DNA from 3 places in the Rheinheimera baltica genome. Region 2 is predicted to be linked to each of the others. Evidence: predicted binding sites of a transcription regulator. Region 2 holds the regulator's gene; each other region holds the start of a gene.
What was found. Region 2 encodes sigma-54, which starts transcription at its own class of promoters, with help from an activator protein. Its sites were predicted from a motif close to TGGCANGNTNCNTGCTT; they were not measured.

Region 1: ORJ00_RS16265 (TorF family putative porin) is a predicted target of sigma-54. The motif match lies at 3,873-3,889, and genes of this name have one in related genera.
Region 3: ORJ00_RS01285 (PEP-CTERM sorting domain-containing protein) is a predicted target of sigma-54. The motif match lies at 4,421-4,437, and genes of this name have one in related genera.

The regions. Positions count from the first base shown of each region.
Region 1 is NZ_JAPJDY010000010.1:61,604-69,011, reverse strand. Features, by position in the region: gene ORJ00_RS16285 (HDOD domain-containing protein) at 87-1,217, opposite strand; gene ORJ00_RS16280 (anthranilate synthase component II) at 1,291-1,884, opposite strand; gene trpS (tryptophan--tRNA ligase) at 1,907-2,911, opposite strand; gene rpe (ribulose-phosphate 3-epimerase) at 3,018-3,692, opposite strand; gene ORJ00_RS16265 (TorF family putative porin) at 3,926-4,606, shown strand; gene ORJ00_RS16260 (hypothetical protein) at 4,765-5,022, shown strand; gene ORJ00_RS16255 (DUF2970 domain-containing protein) at 5,022-5,216, shown strand; gene ORJ00_RS16250 (Dam family site-specific DNA-(adenine-N6)-methyltransferase) at 5,191-6,033, opposite strand; gene ORJ00_RS16245 (AAA family ATPase) at 6,033-7,403, opposite strand; gene aroB (3-dehydroquinate synthase) at 7,403-7,408, opposite strand, start outside.
Region 2 is NZ_JAPJDY010000003.1:340,139-347,546, reverse strand. Features, by position in the region: gene kdsC (3-deoxy-manno-octulosonate-8-phosphatase KdsC) at 1-432, shown strand, start outside; gene lptC (LPS export ABC transporter periplasmic protein LptC) at 429-983, shown strand; gene lptA (lipopolysaccharide transport periplasmic protein LptA) at 973-1,458, shown strand; gene lptB (LPS export ABC transporter ATP-binding protein) at 1,455-2,177, shown strand; gene ORJ00_RS06950 (RNA polymerase factor sigma-54) at 2,227-3,729, shown strand; gene hpf (ribosome hibernation promoting factor) at 3,756-4,043, shown strand; gene ptsN (PTS IIA-like nitrogen regulatory protein PtsN) at 4,051-4,524, shown strand; gene rapZ (RNase adapter RapZ) at 4,521-5,390, shown strand; gene ORJ00_RS06930 (HPr family phosphocarrier protein) at 5,387-5,656, shown strand; gene ORJ00_RS06925 (Na+/H+ antiporter subunit G) at 5,663-6,028, opposite strand; gene ORJ00_RS06920 (K+/H+ antiporter subunit F) at 6,038-6,307, opposite strand; gene ORJ00_RS06915 (Na+/H+ antiporter subunit E) at 6,301-6,837, opposite strand; gene ORJ00_RS06910 (monovalent cation/H+ antiporter subunit D) at 6,834-7,408, opposite strand, start outside.
Region 3 is NZ_JAPJDY010000001.1:258,597-266,004, reverse strand. Features, by position in the region: gene ORJ00_RS01315 (RHS repeat-associated core domain-containing protein) at 1-6, opposite strand, end outside; gene ORJ00_RS01310 (hypothetical protein) at 204-1,037, opposite strand; gene ORJ00_RS01305 (hypothetical protein) at 1,082-1,864, opposite strand; gene ORJ00_RS01300 (hypothetical protein) at 1,868-2,344, opposite strand; gene ORJ00_RS19085 (RHS repeat-associated core domain-containing protein) at 2,411-2,710, opposite strand; gene ORJ00_RS01290 (hypothetical protein) at 2,908-3,531, opposite strand; gene ORJ00_RS01285 (PEP-CTERM sorting domain-containing protein) at 3,751-4,359, opposite strand; gene ORJ00_RS01280 (CBS domain-containing protein) at 4,821-5,249, opposite strand; gene ORJ00_RS01275 (PilT/PilU family type 4a pilus ATPase) at 5,277-6,401, opposite strand; gene ORJ00_RS01270 (type IV pilus twitching motility protein PilT) at 6,408-7,408, opposite strand, start outside.

The DNA.
Region 1 (7,408 bases), on a different contig from region 2:
CTTAATGCTGTGACAGTCCGTTATAGCACAACGATACTCGCCCAAAGCCACACCTATTAATTGCATGTTTATGGCGTTATTTTTTATTAAATTTCTACACCTAACCGTTTTAGGTCGGCTTGATTCAATAAATTTATGCTCTCGGCTGTCAACTGCACACTGTTGAACCACTGATTGCATTCGCTGTCACTAACTTGGTTATTCTGTTTCAAACTCTGCAATTGAACATAAGTTTGCGCTTGTAAAACTAAACGTGCCAGCGGACTACTACCCACAAAGCCGACACCTTCTGCAAGTTGATCTAAGGTTTGACATAAAGGTAATGATTGTAACTGCCAGCGCGAGATGATGTCAGCACTTAACACAGCCGAAAACTCTTGGATGCTCTCACATAAAAAACTACCGTCTGGTTCCAGAGAATCCAATACGTCTGTCAATTGCACATCCCGACTGTCACGAGCTTGCAATAACTGCGTATGCTTTACCTGCTGATAAGTGCGTAAATAATTTCGAGTCACGACAATATGCCCCAAGCTATGAAACAAGCCGACGCAAAATGCGGCATAGGGATACTCTGCACTATTTTCAGCTAACTTTTTGGCAGCAATAGCCACTGCTAGCGAATAATCCCATAAGCGGTTTTTCAGATTGGTAAACGGTTCTGTCGAGTGAGGCATCATTCGCTTCATAGCATACACAGGTATAATAAGCAGTAAGCTCTCAACACCAATAAATCTTACCGCAGTCTTGACATCTTTAACCAACGCGCCAGAAGCAGTGCGATTACGATATTGCGGCTGATTTACTAACTTCAACAGGTCTTCTATCAACCAGGGAATCTGAGCTATTATTGGGTCCAGCTTATTTACCGTTACAGCCTTTGAGCTTAGTGCATCAAGTAAGAGGTAAAAAGTCTCGGTTGGATCAAAAATAGATGACTTAACATGTTCAATGTTATGCAGTTTTCGCACTAACTCATCTGCAACTTCATCATGCAGATGCGCTTGAGCAAATTCGGCCAGTTGCGCTTTAGCCTGAGCGCCTGCAACTCGATGCCGCTGCGCCTGAGCTTCGATAGCCAACAAGGTTCTTTCACTATGCAACTGGCCAGTGCGGATCTGATAACCCAGTCGTTTGTGTTCCGGGTTCACACCGATTAATAAATCGAAAAATCGACGCACCATTTCATCCGCTATCGGCACTGAAGTTGTTATCACGTTTAATCTATTCCAATTACTTTAGATTTTGCTAAATAAAATATTATAGCGCACTCAACCCTGCAAATTACAGTTAGTGAGGCGGTACACTGCACTGTAAAAAATTGGACAGCAGCTGTTTGCCCTGCTGACTCAAAATGGCTTCCGGGTGGAATTGTACCCCATGAATGGGTAGCTCCTGATGTACCAAACCCATAATTTCATCTGGCTGCCCATCTACATTATAGGTCCATGCAGTCTGCTGCAGCACATTTGGCAACGATTCACGTTGAACCACTAAAGAGTGATAACGGGTAACGTCTAATGGGTTTTCCAACCCAACAAAAACAGAACTATTATTATGCTGCACCAGGCTATTTTTACCGTGCATAACCTGTCTTGCACGTTCTACCTTAGCACCAAATACCTGGGCAATAGCCTGGTGGCCAAGACAAACCCCCAGAATAGGTAATTTACCAGCAAAATACTCAATTGCCTGTAACGATATACCTGCATCATCTGGCGTTTTCGGACCAGGCGAAATAACCAAATACTCCGGTGCCAAAGCGCGAATTTGCACCACACTTATATCATCGTTTCGCCTAACCATAACCTGCTGGCCTAAAGCGGCAAAATACTGCATCAGGTTGTACGTAAAAGAGTCGTAATTATCTATCAGCAATAACATCTGAATTTATCAACTCATCTATTCAAGGCGCAACAAAACCTACCGCATTATTAACCTTTGCTAATGTCTTGGCCGCACGCTGACGCGCATTATCGGCTCCAGCACGCATTACCTTAGTTAACGTAGCCTGATCTGCCCGCAGCTCGGTAAACGATTTCTGTACCGGCTCCAGCAAGCTAATTACTGCATCGGCGACATCTCCCTTTAAATGACCATACATCTTGCCTTCGTATTCCGCTTCCAGCGCGTTTATGGTTTTACCCGTTACACCGCTTAAAATACTTAGCAGGTTGGCAACACCGGGTTTAGTGTCGATATCAAAACGCACGCGTGGCGGATCTTCGGAGTCAGTCATGGCTTTTTTAAACTTCTTACTGATCATTTTCGGATCTTCCAGCAAGCCTACAAAGTTCCAGGGATTCTCGTCTGATTTAGACATTTTCTTAGTGGGGTCCTGCAGGCTCATTACACGTGCAGCCACAGGAGGGATATAAGGTTCTGGTACGGTAAAGATATCACCGTGTACAGCATTAAATCGCATTGCAACATCACGTGCCAGTTCAAGATGTTGTTTTTGATCATGTCCCACTGGGATTTGATTGGCCTGATAAAGCAGTATATCTGCCGCCATTAATACCGGATAGGTAAACAAACCGGCATTAACATTATGGGTATGCCTTTCAGATTTATCTTTAAACTGTGTCATTCGGCTTAGTTCGCCAAACTGCGTGTAACAATTCAGTACCCACGCTAATTGACTATGCTCTGGCACATGAGATTGCATAAACACCGCTGAGCGATTTGGGTCAATACCGCAAGCCAGATAAAGAGCAAGACTATCCAATGACGCACTACGCAGCGCAGCAGGCTCTTGCCGGACAGTTATAGCGTGTAAGTCGACGATACAATACAAGCAATCATAATCGTCCTGCATTTTGTCCCACTGGCGAAGTGCCCCCAGATAGTTACCGATGGTAAGTTGTCCGGATGGTTGTGCACCACTTAGCACAATAGGCTTAATACTCATAGTTGTATCCACTTAAATATTGTATTGATGACGATTTGCCGGTACATAGCGACCTGAAGTGCTGCATTATAACTAAACCAATGCGCAGCAACAGTAAAAAAGCCGGTTAACCGCTTACTTTTGCCAATTGCTGGTGCATTTGCTGAATAACGTGCTTGTAATCTGGCGCATTAAATATGGCTGATCCGGCCACAAACATATCAGCACCCGCAGACGCTATTTCAGCAATGTTGTCAACATTCACCCCACCATCAATTTCCAGCCGAATTGGCAAACCGCTCTGATCAATAATGCGCCGTGCTTCAGCTAGCTTATCAAGCGTAGCCGGGATAAATTTTTGCCCGCCAAATCCAGGATTTACTGACATCAGCAAAACCACATCTACTTTATCAAGCACATAATCAAGGTAACTAAGTGGCGTTGCCGGATTAAACACCAAACCAGCCTGACAACCATGGCTTTTAATCAGTTGTAAAGTTCGGTCAATATGCCGTGATGCTTCGGGATGAAAAGTAATAATGCTAGCACCAGCATCGGCAAACTGCGGGACTAAGCTATCTACCGGTTCGACCATCAAATGCACATCTATAGGGGCAGTGATGCCGTAATTTCTTAACGCCCGACATACCATGGGGCCCATAGTCAGGTTAGGTACATAATGATTATCCATCACATCAAAATGAACAACATCCGCGCCAGCACTCAGCACCTTTGCTACGTCATCTCCCAGACGGGCAAAATCGGCTGATAATATTGACGGTGCGATTAGATAAGGTTGCATATGACTATCTCCCAGTTTGGCAAAGTGCAGACTTTACTGAATTTGCTATACAAAAGCACGGCACTAGCGTCAATAAACGTCGCACAAATATTGAGCAAAAACGCACCAATACAGCACAGCTACAAATGGAAAAACAAACTACAATACGCTATACATCTGTTATTAAAGGTATATTTATAATGGCATGTATCTTGGAATGCCATTGAAAGGGAACTATGAAAAAGGCAAATAAAATGAAAATAGCGACATCGACGACAACAATAGCGACAAGTTTGTTTTTACTCGGTCTTTCAACCAGCAGTCTGACGGTTAACGCAATAGAATTAAGTGGCGATATTACCTTTGCATCTGACTATGCGTTTAGAGGGATATCTCAAACTGAAGAAGCTCCTGCGTTACAAGGCGGCTTAACACTTACCGATACGTCAGGCTTATATGTATCCGTTTGGGGCTCGAATGTCGACTTTCTTGCAGAAGGTACGCTTGAACTAGATGTCATGCTTGGCTGGAGCGGAGATCTTAACGACGACTGGTCAACAGACGTCGGGATTATGCGTTATGGTTACCCCAATGCTGCAATAGACGGTTCTAATTTTTATGAACTCTACGGTTCACTAACCTATAAAGACCTGACTTTCGGCTTAGCATATAGTGATGATTACTACGCCAATGCCGGCAACTATTTCTACCTACACGCAGGTTATAGTTACGCTTTAACAGATAATCTAAGTGTTGATCTACATGTTGGTCAAAATGAATATGATGACAGCAGTGCAAGTTACTTGGATTGGAGTGTTGGCCTGAGCACTGAAGTGATGGGCTTATCATTAAGTCTGGCTTATGTCGACACGGACATTGATGCTTCATATCTTGCAGATAGCCGGGTTATATTTGCTGTATCAAAAAGTTTCTAATTAAACGTTTTAATATCTCCACCTAACTGGCTAGCATTGCCAGTTAGGTATACTAACCTCGCAACGATGCTACCAGAATGAACAATAAATAATCAGCTTGTATCGAAAAGCTGATTGTTTTATTATAGGAGCGTTTTAAAAGAGCAAATGGATTTAACATGAAATTTACCAAACTGTTTAAAGCAGCATTAATTTCAACTGGCATTAGTGTCGGTGCTCTTTCTGTGGCAATTCCGACGATATTTTCAAATCACCATTGCCAGTCTTTACAAGCTACCACGGCTGTTGAAGAGTGTATCAACGTAGTTCAACAAAACTGGTACAGCTGGTTTCAAGGTAAAAGTCGCTCTACCCAATTTCACTATGTTGACTTGCTGGAATTGTTAAGTCGTATCTCTCCTACTCAAAAACCATAATGTCAGCAAAACAGCCTGGTTTTAAACAGATCATTAAAGCCGTATTTGGTGCCATGATAGGTGTGCAATCAGAGCAACAACGGCAACAAGACTTTTCTGCGAGTAGTCCGTTACCTTATATTCTTGTGGGTGTAATGTTTGCCATCATCTTTGTTGTGGTTCTTATACTTATAGTATCTTGGGTATTGGCATAGCCTGATAAACAGCAAATAGTTCAGCCACTTTACCCCGACTTGAGCCTTTTTGGCTTATAGAACGCCCTACCTGCAAACTATGTATTACTGCTTGCTGATAAATTTTTCTACTCCAGGTAGTGTCGTGGTTACTAATAACAACAGAAATACCGCGTTGTTGCGCCTGTTCAGCTAAATTAGCAAGTTGAGCCTGATCATCCAGATTAAAACCTTGGCTGGCATAACTGGTAAAGCTGGCCGTTTTACTTAGGGGGACATAAGGTGGATCACAGTAGATCACATTGCCACGTTCAGCTTGCTGTATAACTTGCTGATAGCCCAAACAACTAAATTCGGCTTTTTGAGCTTTCTCAGCAAAAAATATTAATTCCGCCTCGGGAAAATAAGGTTTCTTGTAGCTACCAAATGGGACGTTGAACTTTCCAGACAGGTTATAACGACAAAGACCGTTATAACCATGCCTATTCAGATAAAGAAATAGCAGTGCACGCTCGTAATTATCTGAACTTTGGTTAAACTGTTGGCGAAACTGCAAATACGTTTCACGCTGGTTAGTTAACGGACTGAACAAGGTTCTGGCATCTGAGATAAAACGCTGATGCTCGGTCTTGAGCAATTGATACAACCCAATCAAATCAGCATTAATGTCATTTAACTGATAACGATCGTAATCAGTGTTAAGAAAGACCGAACCGGCGCCAACAAACGGTTCTATTAATACCTCGCTTGCTGCCAGATGCTTTGACAATGGTTGGATAAGATTATATTTACCACCTGCCCACTTTAGAAATGCGCGGGTCTTTTTCCTTTCAACCATTAATGCAATTCGCTGTTCTGCTGACTGAATTGTCGGGCTCTTATCTCGGCTTGAACTGCTTGTAGCGCTTTAACAAATGGACCACTTGCTTGCAATGCTGCAGGCAGTTTTGTCATCGCCATTTTTGCATCCTGTGCATTGTCAAAAGGTGCAACCAACACAATAATCTGCATAACACCCTGCCAATTACGTTGATAGGCTAATGTAGTTAATTCCGGGTAAGAGCGCTTAAAAAGTTGTAGTGCGTTGTCACTGGACAGCACGGCTAACTGGATGGAGATATGCTGCTTATTAAAACCAAGTAAGTCGACTTCGTCATAAACATAACTTACATTTGCTGCCGAAGCGTCATCAGCTTCTGGCACAACGACCAGGCCTGAAGTGACATCTGATTCTGATGATATATCAAGTGAGGCACCTGATTGCTCAGCCGGTTCTGGTTTAACTAATTCTTGCACGGTCATGCCCTGATTTAGTGCTGATACTTCAGCAGCATCAGCTTCGACTTCGGCATTTTCAATTGTGGCAGTTCCTTCTTGCTCGACAATAGTGGCTGGCATGTCGGTTTCAACATCAGCAAAAGCCTCTTTATCATCAATAAGCTTGTCATCTATCTGCACAGGAGCTGGGGGAATAACAACCTTAGTCTTATTAACTGGCGGACTAATCTCTGGTTCTGGCCAGAAATACACAACCAGTGTACTAAACAGTATCAATGCTGCAATAAAATACAACATCACCGACTTTGTTAAAAAAGTATTGCCAACCGAACCTCGCTGCAATTCACTTTGGGGTGGCGGCAAAAGCAAAAAATGCATATTACCGTTCGCGATGGCCACTCTTTGTGCTAATTCAATACTATTGAGTGACTCGTGTTGCAATAATTGCGCAGCATCGCTTGATGTTATTCGATTTAATGTAAGGCTGAAACCAGTATTAGCGTGGTTTGGCGTGGTGAAAAAAAACGCAATGCAAGGTATCGATTTCAGTTGCTGTTGCACGTCTATGGAAAGATACTCTGCATCATCAACAACTAACAATAAAGGCAACTGACTATCTGCAGCCATAACTTGTTCCGTTAAAGAAACATCAGGTAGTGCAGCTGCGGCAAACCATTGTTGCATTAATCTGGCTGGTACGTCTTTCTCGCTGGTTTCCCTGTTAAGTAAAGCAATATTAAATTGTTCCGAGAATAACTCAGCAATCGCCATAACAGTGGTAGATTTACCACTACCTTGGCTACCAACGACGAAAATCTGTGAGTTCTGGTTAAAAGCTAACTGAAACAATAAGCGCTCCAACCATTCTCGCTGAGACGAGAGAAGATGTGTCAACTCCGGTACCCGGCGTTGCAGCGCGTTTGTATCCATCAGGC
Region 2 (7,408 bases):
AATAACGGCGAAGAATTAAAAGCTTTCCATACTAGAGATGGCTTTGGTATTAAAGCATTACGCCAAGCGGGTATAGAAGTTGCCATTATCACTGGGCGTAATTCAGCTATAGTACAACAGCGTATGACGTCATTAACCGTGCCCTACATTTATCAGGGACAGGAGAACAAGTTGGGCGCGTTTGCTGAATTACAGCAAAAGCTGCAACTTAAACCCGAACACATTGCCTATATTGGCGACGACTTAGCAGATTGGACAGTTATGCAACATTGCGGTTTAGCAGTAGCAGTAAACGACGCCCATCCTTACTTAATAAAACATGCCCATTTTGTCACTAGTATCGCAGGCGGGTATGGTGCCGTGCGTGAGCTGGCAGATTTGCTACTGATAAGCCAAAATAAATTTGGTTTATTTGACGGTAGTAGTTCATGAGAAAACTACTTATTTTTGTCGTCCTACTGTTAACAGGCACTGCAGCATACCTGTGGTTTCAACCAACTGACGATTCAGACTCTTTGCAAACCGATCAGGAGCTATTACCTGATTACGTTGCACAAAACATTACGCGCCGGCTGTTTGATGTCGAAGGCTACCTCGTTGACACCGTAAGCGCTGAACGCCTTGAGCATTTTGAGCTACTTGGATTTACTCAGTTTGAAAAGCCTGTATATACGCTGTATAACAACCAACACCAACCTAGCTGGCAAGCCAGCAGTCAGTATGCAGTATGGTTCCCACAAGACAAGGTTATTCTGGAGCAACAAGTGAGTATCGATAGCCTGGAGCCTAACGAACTGATAGAGCGAATCGAGACGGAAAGACTTGAAATGTTGTTTCCTGATAACAAATTGAAGAATAATCAACCCGTGTTGATTCAAGGGAAAGGCTTTTATATTAAAGGTAGCGGTATTGACGCCGATTTAAGCCAAAAAACTTTTCAATTATTACAGCACGAGCACACGGTATATCAAAATGAAGACTAACCTTATTGTCGTTTTATTTCTTACCAGCATGTCGGTGTTTGCCGCTGAGCCGGACTATGCACAGAAAATCCAAATTGATGCAGATAATCTGGTTTCAATTGCAGAAAACGTAGCAACCTATCGTAGCAACGTATTGATCACTCAGGGATCAATGCAAATGAAAGCAGATCAACTAGAAATAAATGCCAGTGCAGGTAAAGGCAAAGAAGTTTATGTTGCAACTGGCACCCCGGTGCGTTATTCACAGCTTCTTGCCGATGGAAAACCGGTTACTGCATCAGCGGCGGAAATGCGCTATGAACCCTCGAGTCGCACGCTAACATTGACCGGCGATGCAGAACTAACGCAAAGTGGTAGCGTGGTAAAAGCATCGGTCATCAGATATAACGTCGAAAAGCAACAGCTTAGCGCTGAGAGTAACGAGACCAAGCGTGTAACAACAATTTTCACGCCTGAGGAAAAAACTAATCCATGAAGTTAATCGCATCACATTTGGCGAAAAGCTATAAAGGGCGCCAGGTTGTTAAAGATGTCAGCCTGGAAGTTAACGCGGGGCAAATTGTCGGTTTACTGGGGCCCAATGGCGCGGGTAAAACCACTACGTTTTACATGATTGTCGGCCTGGTACCTTCAGATAAAGGCAGTATAAGTCTGAATGATAAAGACATTACATTCGACCCGATTCATACCCGCGCCCGACAAGGTATTGGTTACTTACCGCAAGAAAGTTCGATTTTTCGCAAACTAACTGTGCACGACAATTTACTTGCGATCTTACAAACCCGTAAAGACCTCAGCCGCACCCAACGTGAAGAAATCGCGGATGACCTGTTAGAAGAGTTTCATATCGGTCATATTAAGCACAGCCTGGGCATGAGCTTGTCCGGTGGTGAACGTCGCCGTGTTGAAATAGCCAGAGCACTGGCTGCCAATCCAGCATTTATTTTGTTAGATGAGCCTTTTGCCGGCGTTGACCCTATTTCAGTTTTAGATATAAAAAAAATTATCCAGCACCTTGGCCAACGGGGTATCGGCGTATTAATAACAGACCATAATGTACGCGAAACCCTTGATGTGTGCGAAATTGCCTATATTGTTAGTCATGGCGAGCTCATTGCAGCTGGCCCACCACAAGACGTACTGGCAAATCAAAAGGTTCGCGATGTATACCTCGGTGAGCAATTCAGGCTATAGTTAGCCAAAATAACTCACAGCGTGTCATTCAGGAGAACGGTAGAAGTAGATGAAGCCCTCTTTGCAACTTCGCTTAGGACAGCAGCTAACCATGACGCCACAATTACAGCAGGCAATACGCCTACTGCAATTGTCGACGATTGAGTTGCAACAAGAAATTCAGGAAGCACTGGATGCTAATCCATTGCTTGAAGCAGAAGACGAATACGATAGCTTTTCTGCCGACCCCAAAGACACCAAAGACAACGCAGAACATAACACTGCAGACAATGACAGCTCTGGTGACGATAACCATTCTGACGACAGCTACGAGCCCAACGAACCAGACAGCAGCGATTCCATGACTGAGCAGAATATCCAGGAGGATTTACCTCTGGATAATAACTGGGACGATTTAGTAAGTGCAGCTCCAGTGAGCGCTGGAAGCGGCTCTGGCGAAGATGATATGGTGTATCAGGGAGAAACCAGTGAAACGTTGCAAGATTATTTGCGCTGGCAAATGCAACTAACACCATTTTCAGATACCGACCTTGCCATCGCACAAATTATTATTGAAGCTATTGATGACAATGGCTTGCTAACCATCAGTTGTGACGACATTCTTGAATCACTTGGGCTTGACGATATAGAAGCCGATGAAGTTGAAGCCGTCATAAAACGCATTCAACTTTTTGACCCTGTAGGTGTAGGCGCTCGTTCGGTACAGGAATGTTTGCTGGTTCAGCTGCGTCAATTTGCCCTAGATACCCCGTTTTTGGAGGAAGCACGGAGTATGATTCGGGATCATACAGAATTTTTAGCCAATCGTGACTTTCGTTCTCTCATGCGTGTGACTAAACTCAAAGAAGATGAGTTAAAGGAAGTGATGCGGCTAATACATAGCCTGAACCCACGACCTGGCGCTGACGTCATCCGTGAAGAACAACAATACGTTGTTCCTGATGTCAGTGTCATTAAAGTAAAAGGGCGTTGGCAGGTTGAACTAAACCCTGACGCTATGCCCAAAGTTCGAATAAATCAGCAATATGCTGCAATGTCGCGAACCGCTAAGAACAGTGCAGACACCCAATTTATCCGTTCTCATCTGCAAGAAGCGAAGTGGTTTCTAAAAAGTCTGGAAAGTCGGAATGAAACACTGTTAAAAGTGGCTAATTGCATCGTGCAACAGCAACAAGCGTTTTTTGAGCACGGCGAAGAAGCGATGAAACCGATGGTGCTTAACGACGTTGCAGAGATGGTTGGAATGCACGAATCCACCATATCTCGAGTAACGACGCAAAAGTATATGCACACACCAAGAGGTATTTTTGAACTTAAATTCTTCTTTTCCAGTCATGTTAGTACTGAGAGCGGTGGCGAATGTTCCTCCACTGCAATTCGCGCATTTATTAAAAAATTAGTGGCGGCAGAGAATCCGGCCAAACCGTTAAGTGATAGTAAAATGGCCGAGATTCTGTTGGAGCAAGGTATTAACGTAGCACGGCGTACCATAGCCAAGTATCGTGAGTCCTTGTATATCCCACCGTCAAATCAACGCAAGACCTTGCTGTAAATAAGCCTAAAAGAAGGAATATGTCTATGCAAATCAATCTAACTGGTCGCCATGTTGAAATCACCACAGCCTTAAAACAATACGTAGACAGTAAATTTGCCAAACTAGAACGACACTTTGATCATATAAACAATGTACATGTGATCTTAAACGTGGAAAAATTAAAGCAGATTGCTGAAGCCAAACTGCATTTAACCGGTGGTGAAGTCTTCGCAATATCTGAAGATGAAAATATGTATGCTGCGATAGACCAGCTGATAGATAAACTAGATCGCCAGGTTATCAAGCATAAAGAGAAAATTTCCCGACACTGATTAGAAGATGATGAACTTAACTTCAATGCTTGCCGAGAACTGCACTAAAAGTGCAGTTCTTTTTAACAGCAAAAAACGCATTCTTGAATACATTGCTGAACTGGCGCACCAACAACTTCCAGAAATGTCAGAGTACAGTATTCTAGAAGCCCTGATGACACGAGAAAAACTGGGTTCAACCGGTATCGGGGGAGGTATAGCCATACCACATGGCAAACTAAAATGCGTAACAAAGCCAATATTAGTGTTTGTCGTCAGTAAAGAAGCCATCCCATTTGATGCTATTGATAATCAACCGGTTGATATATTCTGCGCTATTATGATCCCAGAAGAGCAATGTCAGGCGCATTTGAGCACACTGGCAGGTATAGCCAAGTTACTCAGCCAAAAAGAATTAACTAAAAAAATTCGTCATGCTGACACTAACAGCCAGTTATATCAGCTACTCATGGAATACAGTGCTTTGGAAACTGAAAAATGAAACTTTTGGTTGTCAGTGGTCGTTCCGGTTCGGGTAAGTCAGTCGCACTGCGTGTAATGGAAGACCTTGGCTACTACTGTGTTGATAATATTCCGGTAAATTTATTACCTACGTTGGCAACAACCGTGATGGGGCAGTACGAGCGAGTTGCAGTGAGTATAGATGTACGCAATTTGCCACAAGACCCTGACGAGCTGGCGGAAATTTTGTCTTACCTGCCACGTAAGTTGGACTTAACCATTCTGTACCTTGATGCCGATCACGCTAGCCTGATAAAGCGCTTTAGTGAAACCCGCCGCTTGCATCCGCTGTCGCATCAGGCGATGTCGTTAGACGAAGCTATATCACAAGAACAGCAATTATTAGACCCGATATCCAGCCGCGCTGACTTATATATCGATACCACAGATTTGAACGTGCATCAGCTAGCAGAGCAGCTGCGTGAGCGTATTTTAGGACAGAAGTCTGGCCGCTTAGTGATTTTATTTGAATCTTTCGGCTTTAAATATGGTATTCCCAAAGATGCAGATTTTGTATTTGACGCGCGTTTTCTGCCTAACCCACATTGGGAGCCTGATTTAAAACCATTAACCGGACTAGACCAACCAGTAAAAGACTATCTGGCATCTGAGCCTGTAGTAGCAAAATATATATGGCAAATTAATAGTTTTATTAGTACCTGGTTACCCCATTTAGAGCGGAACAACCGCAGTTACCTTACTATTGCAATCGGTTGTACCGGCGGACAACACCGTTCAGTATATATGGCTGAAAGTTTGGCAGAAAGTTACCGCAGCTCGCGTGATGATGTTCAAATTCGCCATCGTGAACTCGTACGCCATCACCACAAGACAGATACTGTATGAAATGCAGTGAAACCGTCACAATAGTTAATCAGCTTGGATTGCATGCCCGTGCTGCAACCAAATTAGCACAACTGTGCCAAAAATTTTCATGCCGTATTGAGCTGGTACAAGAAGAAAAAAGCGCAGACGCCAGCAGTGTGTTAGCACTATTAATGCTGGCCAGTAGCAAAGGCAAAACATTGCAAGTTTGCACCAACGGTGAGGACGCCGAGCAAGCACTCAGCGCGGTGGTGGATCTCATTAAAAACGGTTTTGACGAATCGTAAATACCCTTAAGGCTTTTTCCTGTCGTGGGCTTTTCGCTGAGCTGGCTCTATTGTCTCTAAACCCCGGGTTTTGCTAATCGCGGTTAACTTATGATGTAACGCCGTTTTAATTAGCATATGCGCACTGATAGGTGCGGTAATAAGCAGAAATATGGTAATTAACAGCTCATGGACACTCACTTCGCCGGTTAAACTGAAGAAAAAAATAGAACCGAGTAAAATCCCCCCCATTCCCAGCGTTGTAGCCTTAGTAGGGCCGTGCAAACGCATAAAAAAATCTGGCATTCTGGTTAAACCAATAGAGCCAATCAATACAAAGCAGCCGCCTAGCAGTAAGAAGAACGCCACCGCCCATTCCATCCAATGTTGCATCAGTGTCTCCTATTCAATAATATCGCCACGTAGCAAAAACTTGCACACCGCTACGGTACTGACAAAGCCTAACATTGCGATAAGTAATGCTGCCTCAAAATACAGCGGCGATCCCATTAATAAGCCATAAAGAATAATCAAGGCAATGCTGTTTATATACATTGTATCCAGCGCTAGTATACGGTCAGGTAAGCTTGGGCCGCGCAATAAACGCCATAGATTAAGAAGTAACGCGATACTGATCATGGCGAATACCAACATAATCACCTTATCTAGCATTGAAAAATCTCCTTTAACGGCATTTCATACCGCTGCTTAATTGATTCAATCAGCTCAGTTTCATCTGTTAAATTAAGCACATGAATTAACAGGTAGCGCTGAGGCATTGGCTCACCTTCAACAAATAACTCAGCACTTGGGTACACTTCTGCGCTCACCGTTCCTGGTGTCATAGATACGGTACTGGCTAATATAGTAATCGGCAAATTATGTTGTAAATCTAACGGCACCCGCACAAAAGCGGGGTTTAAACGCCTTTTCGGGCCTAAAATAAGCATAGACACCTGAATGTTGGCCGTCACAATATCGGCAATAACGAGCAGAATATAGCGTAGCGCTAATAATGGCCGCTCTATTAACGGTTGAGGTTCGCGAAAACGTAAAGTTAATAGCGGAATTAATAATGCCAGGATAACCCCAAAAAACAGATGTACGGCTTCAATACTCTGGTTTAGCAGCAACCAGACCATAAACAATAACAAACTACGAAATGGTGTTGGTAACCAACGATATTTAGGCGTTAACCTCATAGCCCATCTCCCACAATAGTTTGCGACCCAAGAATCGTGTTTATTGCCGTCTGGGTGTCGTACAACTGCACTGCCGCTTGCTGCGACAACTCCGTTAAAGGCCCCGCAAATATAACAAGCAATGGGCTGGCAACAAGCAACCAGCTTATAGCAAATACTTGTAGTGGTGCGGCTTTATCACCACCCGAGTCAGTGCCGCTAACCCGCCAAAATAATGTACTACCGGCACGAGACAAGCCAATAATCACTAATAAGCTACACAATAAAATGGTAGTCCATACTATAACCTGCTTCGCCGGATCCGTTACGGATTGTAGTAACATGAGCTTACCAATAAAGCCGGATAGTGGCGGTAAACCGGCAACCGACATCGCACCGAGCATAAACATGATCCCCAACATAATAGGCTGAGTAACACGGCGCCCTGATACCAGCCGGTCTGCTGCTTTGCCGCGCTGATTTGCAATAACATCAGCAATCAAAAATAGCGCAGCGGTAACCAAGGTTGAATGCACACTGTAATACAATACGGCAGCAGCTGACTGTTCAGTTTGCAGTGCCACCAAACTTA
Region 3 (7,408 bases), on a different contig from region 2:
GCTGATTAAATCAGCGCCGTACAGGTAGGTTTTTAGCGCCTGGCCATTATCGTTGGTTTCGGCAATTACCTGAGCGTAAGGCTCAAATTTTACCCCTTACAGAAATCCATTGTTCTGAGCCTTTGGCAACGACTGCTGTTGGGGGCAACCATACAGCAGCGCTTTATTGATAATCTTGCCGGGCTTTTCAACATCTCTGCCGCTCAGCGCCAGTTAATATGCTCCACTTCCGGTAAGTCGGTGGGTATGTATAGCTGTTCCTCTGGCATTACCTGGACAGGTACAGCTGAAAACCGATGCAACCGTAATTTTTGATTTATCTGCTGCACGGCTTTTGAGTCCAAAACCAGCATTAATGTGTTTAATGCACTTAAACGCACAAAATTTACGCTATTGGGTTTTAACGCTTCAACAGCTAGCGCTTCCTCTTCACTATTTGCAAACGACGCCCGGTGGCATTGCCGGCATTTAAAGGTTGTTCTTAGCTTAGAATCGGCTTTAACCCCCTTGTGCAACTGGTAGTGAACGTCAGGGGCATTGAGAATTTCAACATAGCCGGTTGGCTCACCTTTATATAAAATAGGCCGGGTGTTAAACACTGTGCCAAACAGGTTTGTTAACTGTGTCAGAAGTGCTTCGGAGTAATAATTAATATACGGACGTGTATTAGAAAAAAAACCCACACCATTTTTTAATTTATTCGCGCTATTTAGCAGCACTTCATTTCGCTCACCCAGCGGATAACCACAGCCGTTACAGCGGCCTTTAGTAAAAATACTGTGCGGCTCATTGGACAAACCGGCTTGTTCGATGGGCCTTAACGCATACCATTCTGCCAAGTCCAGGTAATTAACCGGTTTTAGTTCTAAACAGGCTTCACTATCCCCCAGGTGGTCACAAATTAGCTCACACAAGCAATCTTTCGCTGCTTCAAGCTCATTACTTTCAGCCTGAATTTCCGGCTGTTTTTCCAGCCAAAGCACATGAGCATCATCATGGTGCAACCAATTAACTACGTAGACGTTTTTGTTGCTCATTGCATCACCTTACAAGAATTTATGCTTATTTTTTTCAACATAGCTCATTTATTCGCTAGCCTTTTCCTGCAAAACATAAGCTTCTTCTTTAGCAATCCAGAAATCTCGCTTTCATAAGGGCCAATTAACTTTATAACTTTTTCGTAATCCCCGATCTTAATTGCGTTATTCACTTTCAAATTAAAGCTTTCTGTGAGAACTTTTTTTCTGTGCGAAATTTCTTCTTCGTAATACATTTTCCAAACCTCATTCTGCACATACAGTGCATCAAGTACCTCCTGAGATTCATCCTTATATTTACCTACATCTCTAATTATCATTTTGAGTATTCTAACAGCAAAACGAACTTCACCTTTAACAGATAAATCATTGGACAATACCGAAGCTGCTATATCAATAATATTATTTGTAAAAATATAAAAACATTCAGCATTATCCAACTCGCTTACCAGTTCACCATATAGTATAAATTTATCAATGACCGAAACTTTTTCACTATATAAAAAATTTCGGAACAATCCCACTGCCAAAACAAAGTCCTGCCTAACTACACAGTTTAAAAATGCTTCAATATCCAGCTCACTAACAGAATCAGTCAACTCATCAAAAATAAAATTTTTTTGATGATCACGAAGCAATCCGAGTCCCTTTCTAATCTTTTCAAAAATTGCGGTATCTGTGTCACAGTCAATTAGTAAAAATAAATAGACAATATCACTAAGACCATCTTCTCCAGAAACCTCGGAGAAGGCTCTATTCACATCTTTTACCCAAATTTCAAACGAAAGGTTTTGTAGCTTTTTTCTGTAAAGTTCTGAAAAGACCATTGTCTACAACCAACCTTCAAGTTTGTATGCAACTTCGAACATTTGAACGATTTCTCTAGCATCACTACTGCGGCAACCAGCAGCGGTTAAGGCACTGTAAGCAACATGGACAGGATTTTTTCCTACGCTCCCTTTTTGAGCTTGATTTGCATTATAATGAGGACTTCCCTTTTTTGCTCCTCCACCATACGAGTTACCAAATAAAGGCACAGCTAACCCTAGTGCTTTTCGGTAAGTAGTATCAAATTTCACTCTCATCGCAGCGTCTTGAATAACGTGATGTGCATGATATTTCGTACCTCCCGTAGCTTTACCTACACTACGGTAGCTAAACTTTAACAGCAATTCCCCCTCATCATTTGCTCTCTTGGCCAGCTTTGCACAGATATTACATAGTCTCGCTGCAGTTCGTCTAACTTGGTTTACTTTATGACTTGTATTGACAATCCTCAGACTGATCTGAATATTGATTGCGCTCATTACACCGGCTAAGGTAGTGTTTCCAGAGGGATCAAGATTGTTCACAGGATCCGCATGGGTATACAGTTACTTATTCAGCGTTACCGGCTCGCCATCGCGCCCCTGCCACTCGTCCTGGCGGGTAAAGCGGCCTATGTCCGGGTTGTAGTAGCGGGCCCGCAGGTAGTAGTTATCCAGGCTGTCGTCGAATTGCTCACCGGTAAACAGATAGTTATTATCTGTGTCGCCGGTTGAATTAAGCAGCTCCCCAAAGGCGGCGTAGCTATAACTGTCGCTGACATTACCTGCTGCATCACTAAGTAACCGGGTGGAGCCTAAACCGTCGTAGTGGAAGCGGTGCGTTTGCCCGCCGCTGCTCTGGCTGATTAAATCATCGCCGTACAGGTAGGTTTTTATCGCCTGGCCATTATCGTTGGTTTCGGCAATTACCTGAGCGTAAGGCTCAAATTTTACCCCTTACAGAAATCCATTGTTCTGAGCCTTTGGCAACGACTGCTGTTGGGGGCAACCATACAGCAGCGCTTTATTGATAATCTTGCCGGGCTTTTTAACATCTCTGCCGCTCAGCGCCAGTTAATATGCTCCACTTCCGGTAAGTCGGTGGGTATGTACAGCTGTTCCTCTGGCATTACCTGCACAGGTACAGCTGAAAACCGGTGCAACCGTAATTTTTGATTTATCTGCTGCACGGCTTTTGAGTCCAAAACCAAGGATAACGTATCTAGCGCATCTGAACGCACAAAATTTACGCTATTGGGTTTTAACGCTTCAACAGCTAGTGCTTGCTTTCCCCTATTTGCAAACGACGCCCGGTGGCATTGCTGGCATTTAAAGGTTGTTTTCAGCTTAGAATCTGCTTTAACGCCCTTGTGCAACTGATAATGCACATCAGGGGCATTGAGAATTTCGACATAGTCGGTTGGCTCACCTTTGTATAAAATAGGCCGGGTGCTAAACACCGCACCAAACAGGTTTGTTAACTGCTCCAACAACGCAGCCGAGTAATAGTAAATGCGTGGGCGTGTATTAGAAAAATAACCCACGCCATTTTTTAATTTAGTAATGCTATTTAGCAGCACTTCATTTCGCTCACCCAGCGGAAAACCACAGCCGTTACAGCGGCCTTCAGTAAAAATACTGTGTGGTTCATTGGACAAAAAGGCATTATAGCTGCAAGGGCCTGACAACCGGCAAACTGCTGCACTCAGTGTAATTCGCACGACATCAAACAAGGAATAAACGAGCTTAGCTGCTTACTTTGGTTACTCTAATGTTGAAAGGCGCTTTTCAGCATTACAAAATAAAGCCTTAACATTTATAGACATTCTCACGTGTACAAACATCAGACGAAAAAAAACACCAATCATGACAATTGGTGTTTTTCTAAGCGACGTACTGAAGCTAGATTAAAATCTTTTTTTAAACCGACGTGATGCTAAACCAATCAGGCTCAAAGCTAATATAGCTAGTGTTGACGGCTCAGGTACCTGCGACACATTACCAATGTTAACAGTCAAACCATCACGCAAAAAAGTACGGCTGGAATTATCGTTGTATGCCGAGTAACTTGTGTATTGATAGGTTCCCGCCTTCCAATCCGTAAATAGCTTATTAACTAACAAACGGCCTGATAACGATATTATGTCGCCAGCTGATACACTAAAAACACCATCAGCCATCCTAAATCCAAATGCACAGCAAGAGCTGTTTATTGAAGTATATACATCAGATAAATTAGTGTTAATTCCATCTGTCGTTGTAAAAAAAGACAAAGACTCAAGTATCGTGAATGTACTAGCAGAAGTCCCTATGTTGAGTAAACTGATATCATTAAGCCAAAAACCGTTGGTAATATTTTGTGACCCCGCAAGGGCTAAATCAGACCCACTTAATTTTATTTCTGTTAACCCGCTACCATTATCGTAAATATCGATAATGAGACCAGCTTTAGCAAAACCGCTTACCGATAAAATCAGACCGACAAAAGCGGCTTTAAAAAAAACCTTAAACTTCATTTAATATTCCTTTTTAACTTCTTTCCTTTGATATTTGGAAAGTTTTAGTTGGTTTAATCCAAAGCAAAAAGCATGCCTAGAATTAAAATCTTATAATACAGGCAGTTAAGTTAATTAGTGGCAATCTCCTTAATAACCCGTAAAGATATTTGACACTTATATTCATATGGCCCTTAAACAATAAAGGAAAGAAAAAACAATTAGTTTATTAAATAGTAAATTATATTGCTTATTATCGTTAATTAAATAGCGTTCCCAGTAACTCCTTCATGAGCCTTCGACAGAAAAGTCAGCATAGCGTCACAGAGTCCGCTATAAGCTTATGTATTTGCTGAAAACCCGCCAGGCGGCTTGCTTAACGGCAGCCAAAACGAATCTGCGAGGTTTTGCGCCTTGGAAGCGCATGGCGTAAGAAAGAATTAATTGTTGCAGGTTTAAGGTATGTGCTGCTACTTGGCCAACTATGTTCCTGAGCCTGATTTGCCTAGCGCAGCACGCATAATGTCCTTCCAGGACACGAGCCCCAGTAAGTGTTTTTGTTCATCAATGACAGGTAGACAACCGATATTGTGTTTGAGTAGCAGTGCCGCGGCCTGCTTTACCGACGTGGTTTCAGTACCGGTAATAACCGGCGACACCATAACCTGATGTACTTTGCGACTGCGGATAAATATACCAATAGCAGGGTCGGTTGCCGAGTCCATCACGGGGCTTAATACCCGAAAATAGTCTTTAACCGACACAATACCGATGAGGCGATTACTACTGTCAATGACTGGTACATGTTGAAAACGGGATTTTGCAAAAACATCATGCAGCGTGGCCAGACTTGCATCGGCAAGAGTGGTAACTAACCTGTTACGGCGGGTCATTATATTGGCAATACTCATACCGGCCTCGCGCTATGTGATAGATGCTTAATCGTCTTCTTTTTCAAGCCCTTCGATGGTTACACCCGACAAGAAACCTGCGCCTTTGGTGTCACCACTGCGCAGTTTAATCATCAGACGTAAATCATTAGGTGAATCGGCATGGTGCAATGCATCAGCGTAGCTTATACGTCCAAGCTGGTATAAGTCATACAACGCCTGGTCGAAGGTTTGCATACCCAACTCACGCGATTTGCTCATTACCGCTTTAATTTCACCCATTTCACCGCGGGCGATTAAGTCGGCAATCAATGGTGAGTTAAGCAGCACCTCTATAGCCGCAACGCGACCGAAACCATCTGCAGTTGGCACCAATTGCTGCGCCACAATACCGCGCAAGTTTAATGATAAATCGAACAACAGCTTCTGGTGCATTTCCTTGGGGACCAAATGCATAATACGGTCAATCGCTTGGTTGGCATTGTTGGCGTGCAAGGTTGCAATACATAAATGGCCGGTTTCGGCGAATGACAACGCGTATTCCATGGTGTCCTGGCTACGAATTTCACCAATCAAAATAACATCGGGCGCCTGACGCAACGAGCTTTTCAGCGCGGCTTCAAACGACTCGGTGTCGATACCCACTTCACGTTGAGTAATTAAACTCTTATGGTGGTCGTGCACAAATTCAATGGGGTCTTCAATGGTGAGAATATGGCCTTTAGCATTTCTGTTGCGATACCCTAATAAAGCCGCCAACGAGGTTGATTTACCTGTGCCGGTACCACCAACAAACAGCACCAGGCCCCGCTTGGACATGATCACTTCTTTCATGATGGGCGGCAGGCCCAGTTCATCAACATGCGGTATGTCGGTAACAATGCGCCGCACCACCATCCCAGCGCAGTCTCGCTGCCAAAATGCGGACACACGGAAACGGCCTGAATCGTTTGAAATAGCAAAGTTACATTCTTTGCTATTCATAAACTCTTGCTGCTGTTTATCATTCATCGCTGACAAAACCAATTTAAGTGAACCCGCATCCGTTAGCGGGTTTTCATCAATTGGCAATAATTCGCCGTTTATCTTTGCAGCCACCGGCATACCAGCGGTTACAAACAAATCCGACGCCTTCTCAACGATCATTTTGTCTAGAAAATCATTTAGATGCATAAAGGTTTACATCCTGCCCATGGCGCCAAACGTATTCTTATCCTGCGCTTTGGTAGCCGCATCTTTTTGCGACACTAAACCGCGATTAACCAGATTGAGTAAACATTGATCCATGGTTTGCATACCATGAGCCGCCCCAGTTTGAATAACGGAATACATCTGTGCAATTTTGTCTTCACGAATAAGGTTACGAATGGCGGGCAATCCCACCATAATTTCGTGCGCGGCAATACGGCCACCACCCACTTTCTTCAACAGGGTTTGTGAAATAACGGCACGTAGTGATTCAGATAACATAGAACGCACCATGTCTTTTTCTTCACCCGGAAACACGTCAATAATACGGTCAATGGTCTTCGGCGCTGAGGTGGTGTGCAGTGTACCAAACACCAGGTGGCCCGTTTCGGCCGCGGTCATTGCCAAACGAATGGTTTCTAAATCCCGTAATTCACCTACCAGAATAACATCGGGATCTTCACGCAGTGCAGAGCGCAAGGCGTTACTAAAACTGTGTGTATCGCGGTGCACTTCGCGCTGATTTATCAGGCAAAGCTTATTGTTGTGCACAAATTCGATAGGATCTTCAATGGTTAAAATGTGATCGTGGCGCATGGTATTAATGTAATCAATCATTGCCGCCAGCGTGGTAGATTTACCCGAACCAGTAGGCCCGGTAACTAACACTAAACCGCGTGGGTTTTCAGAGATCGTTTTAAAAATATCCGGCGCACCCAAATCATCCAATGACAATACTTCACTGGGGATGGTACGAAATACTGCCGCTGCACCGCGATTTGTTACAAAGGCATTTACCCGGAAGCGGGCTAAATCAGGCACTTCGAACGAAAAATCCGATTCCAGGTTTTCTTCGTATTCTTTGCGCTGTTTGTCCGTCATAATCTCGTACACTAATGCATGTACATCTTTATGCGACAAGGGCGGAATGTTTAACTTACGCACATCGCCGTCTACCCGGATAAGGGGCGGCACACCTGCAGAAAGGTGTA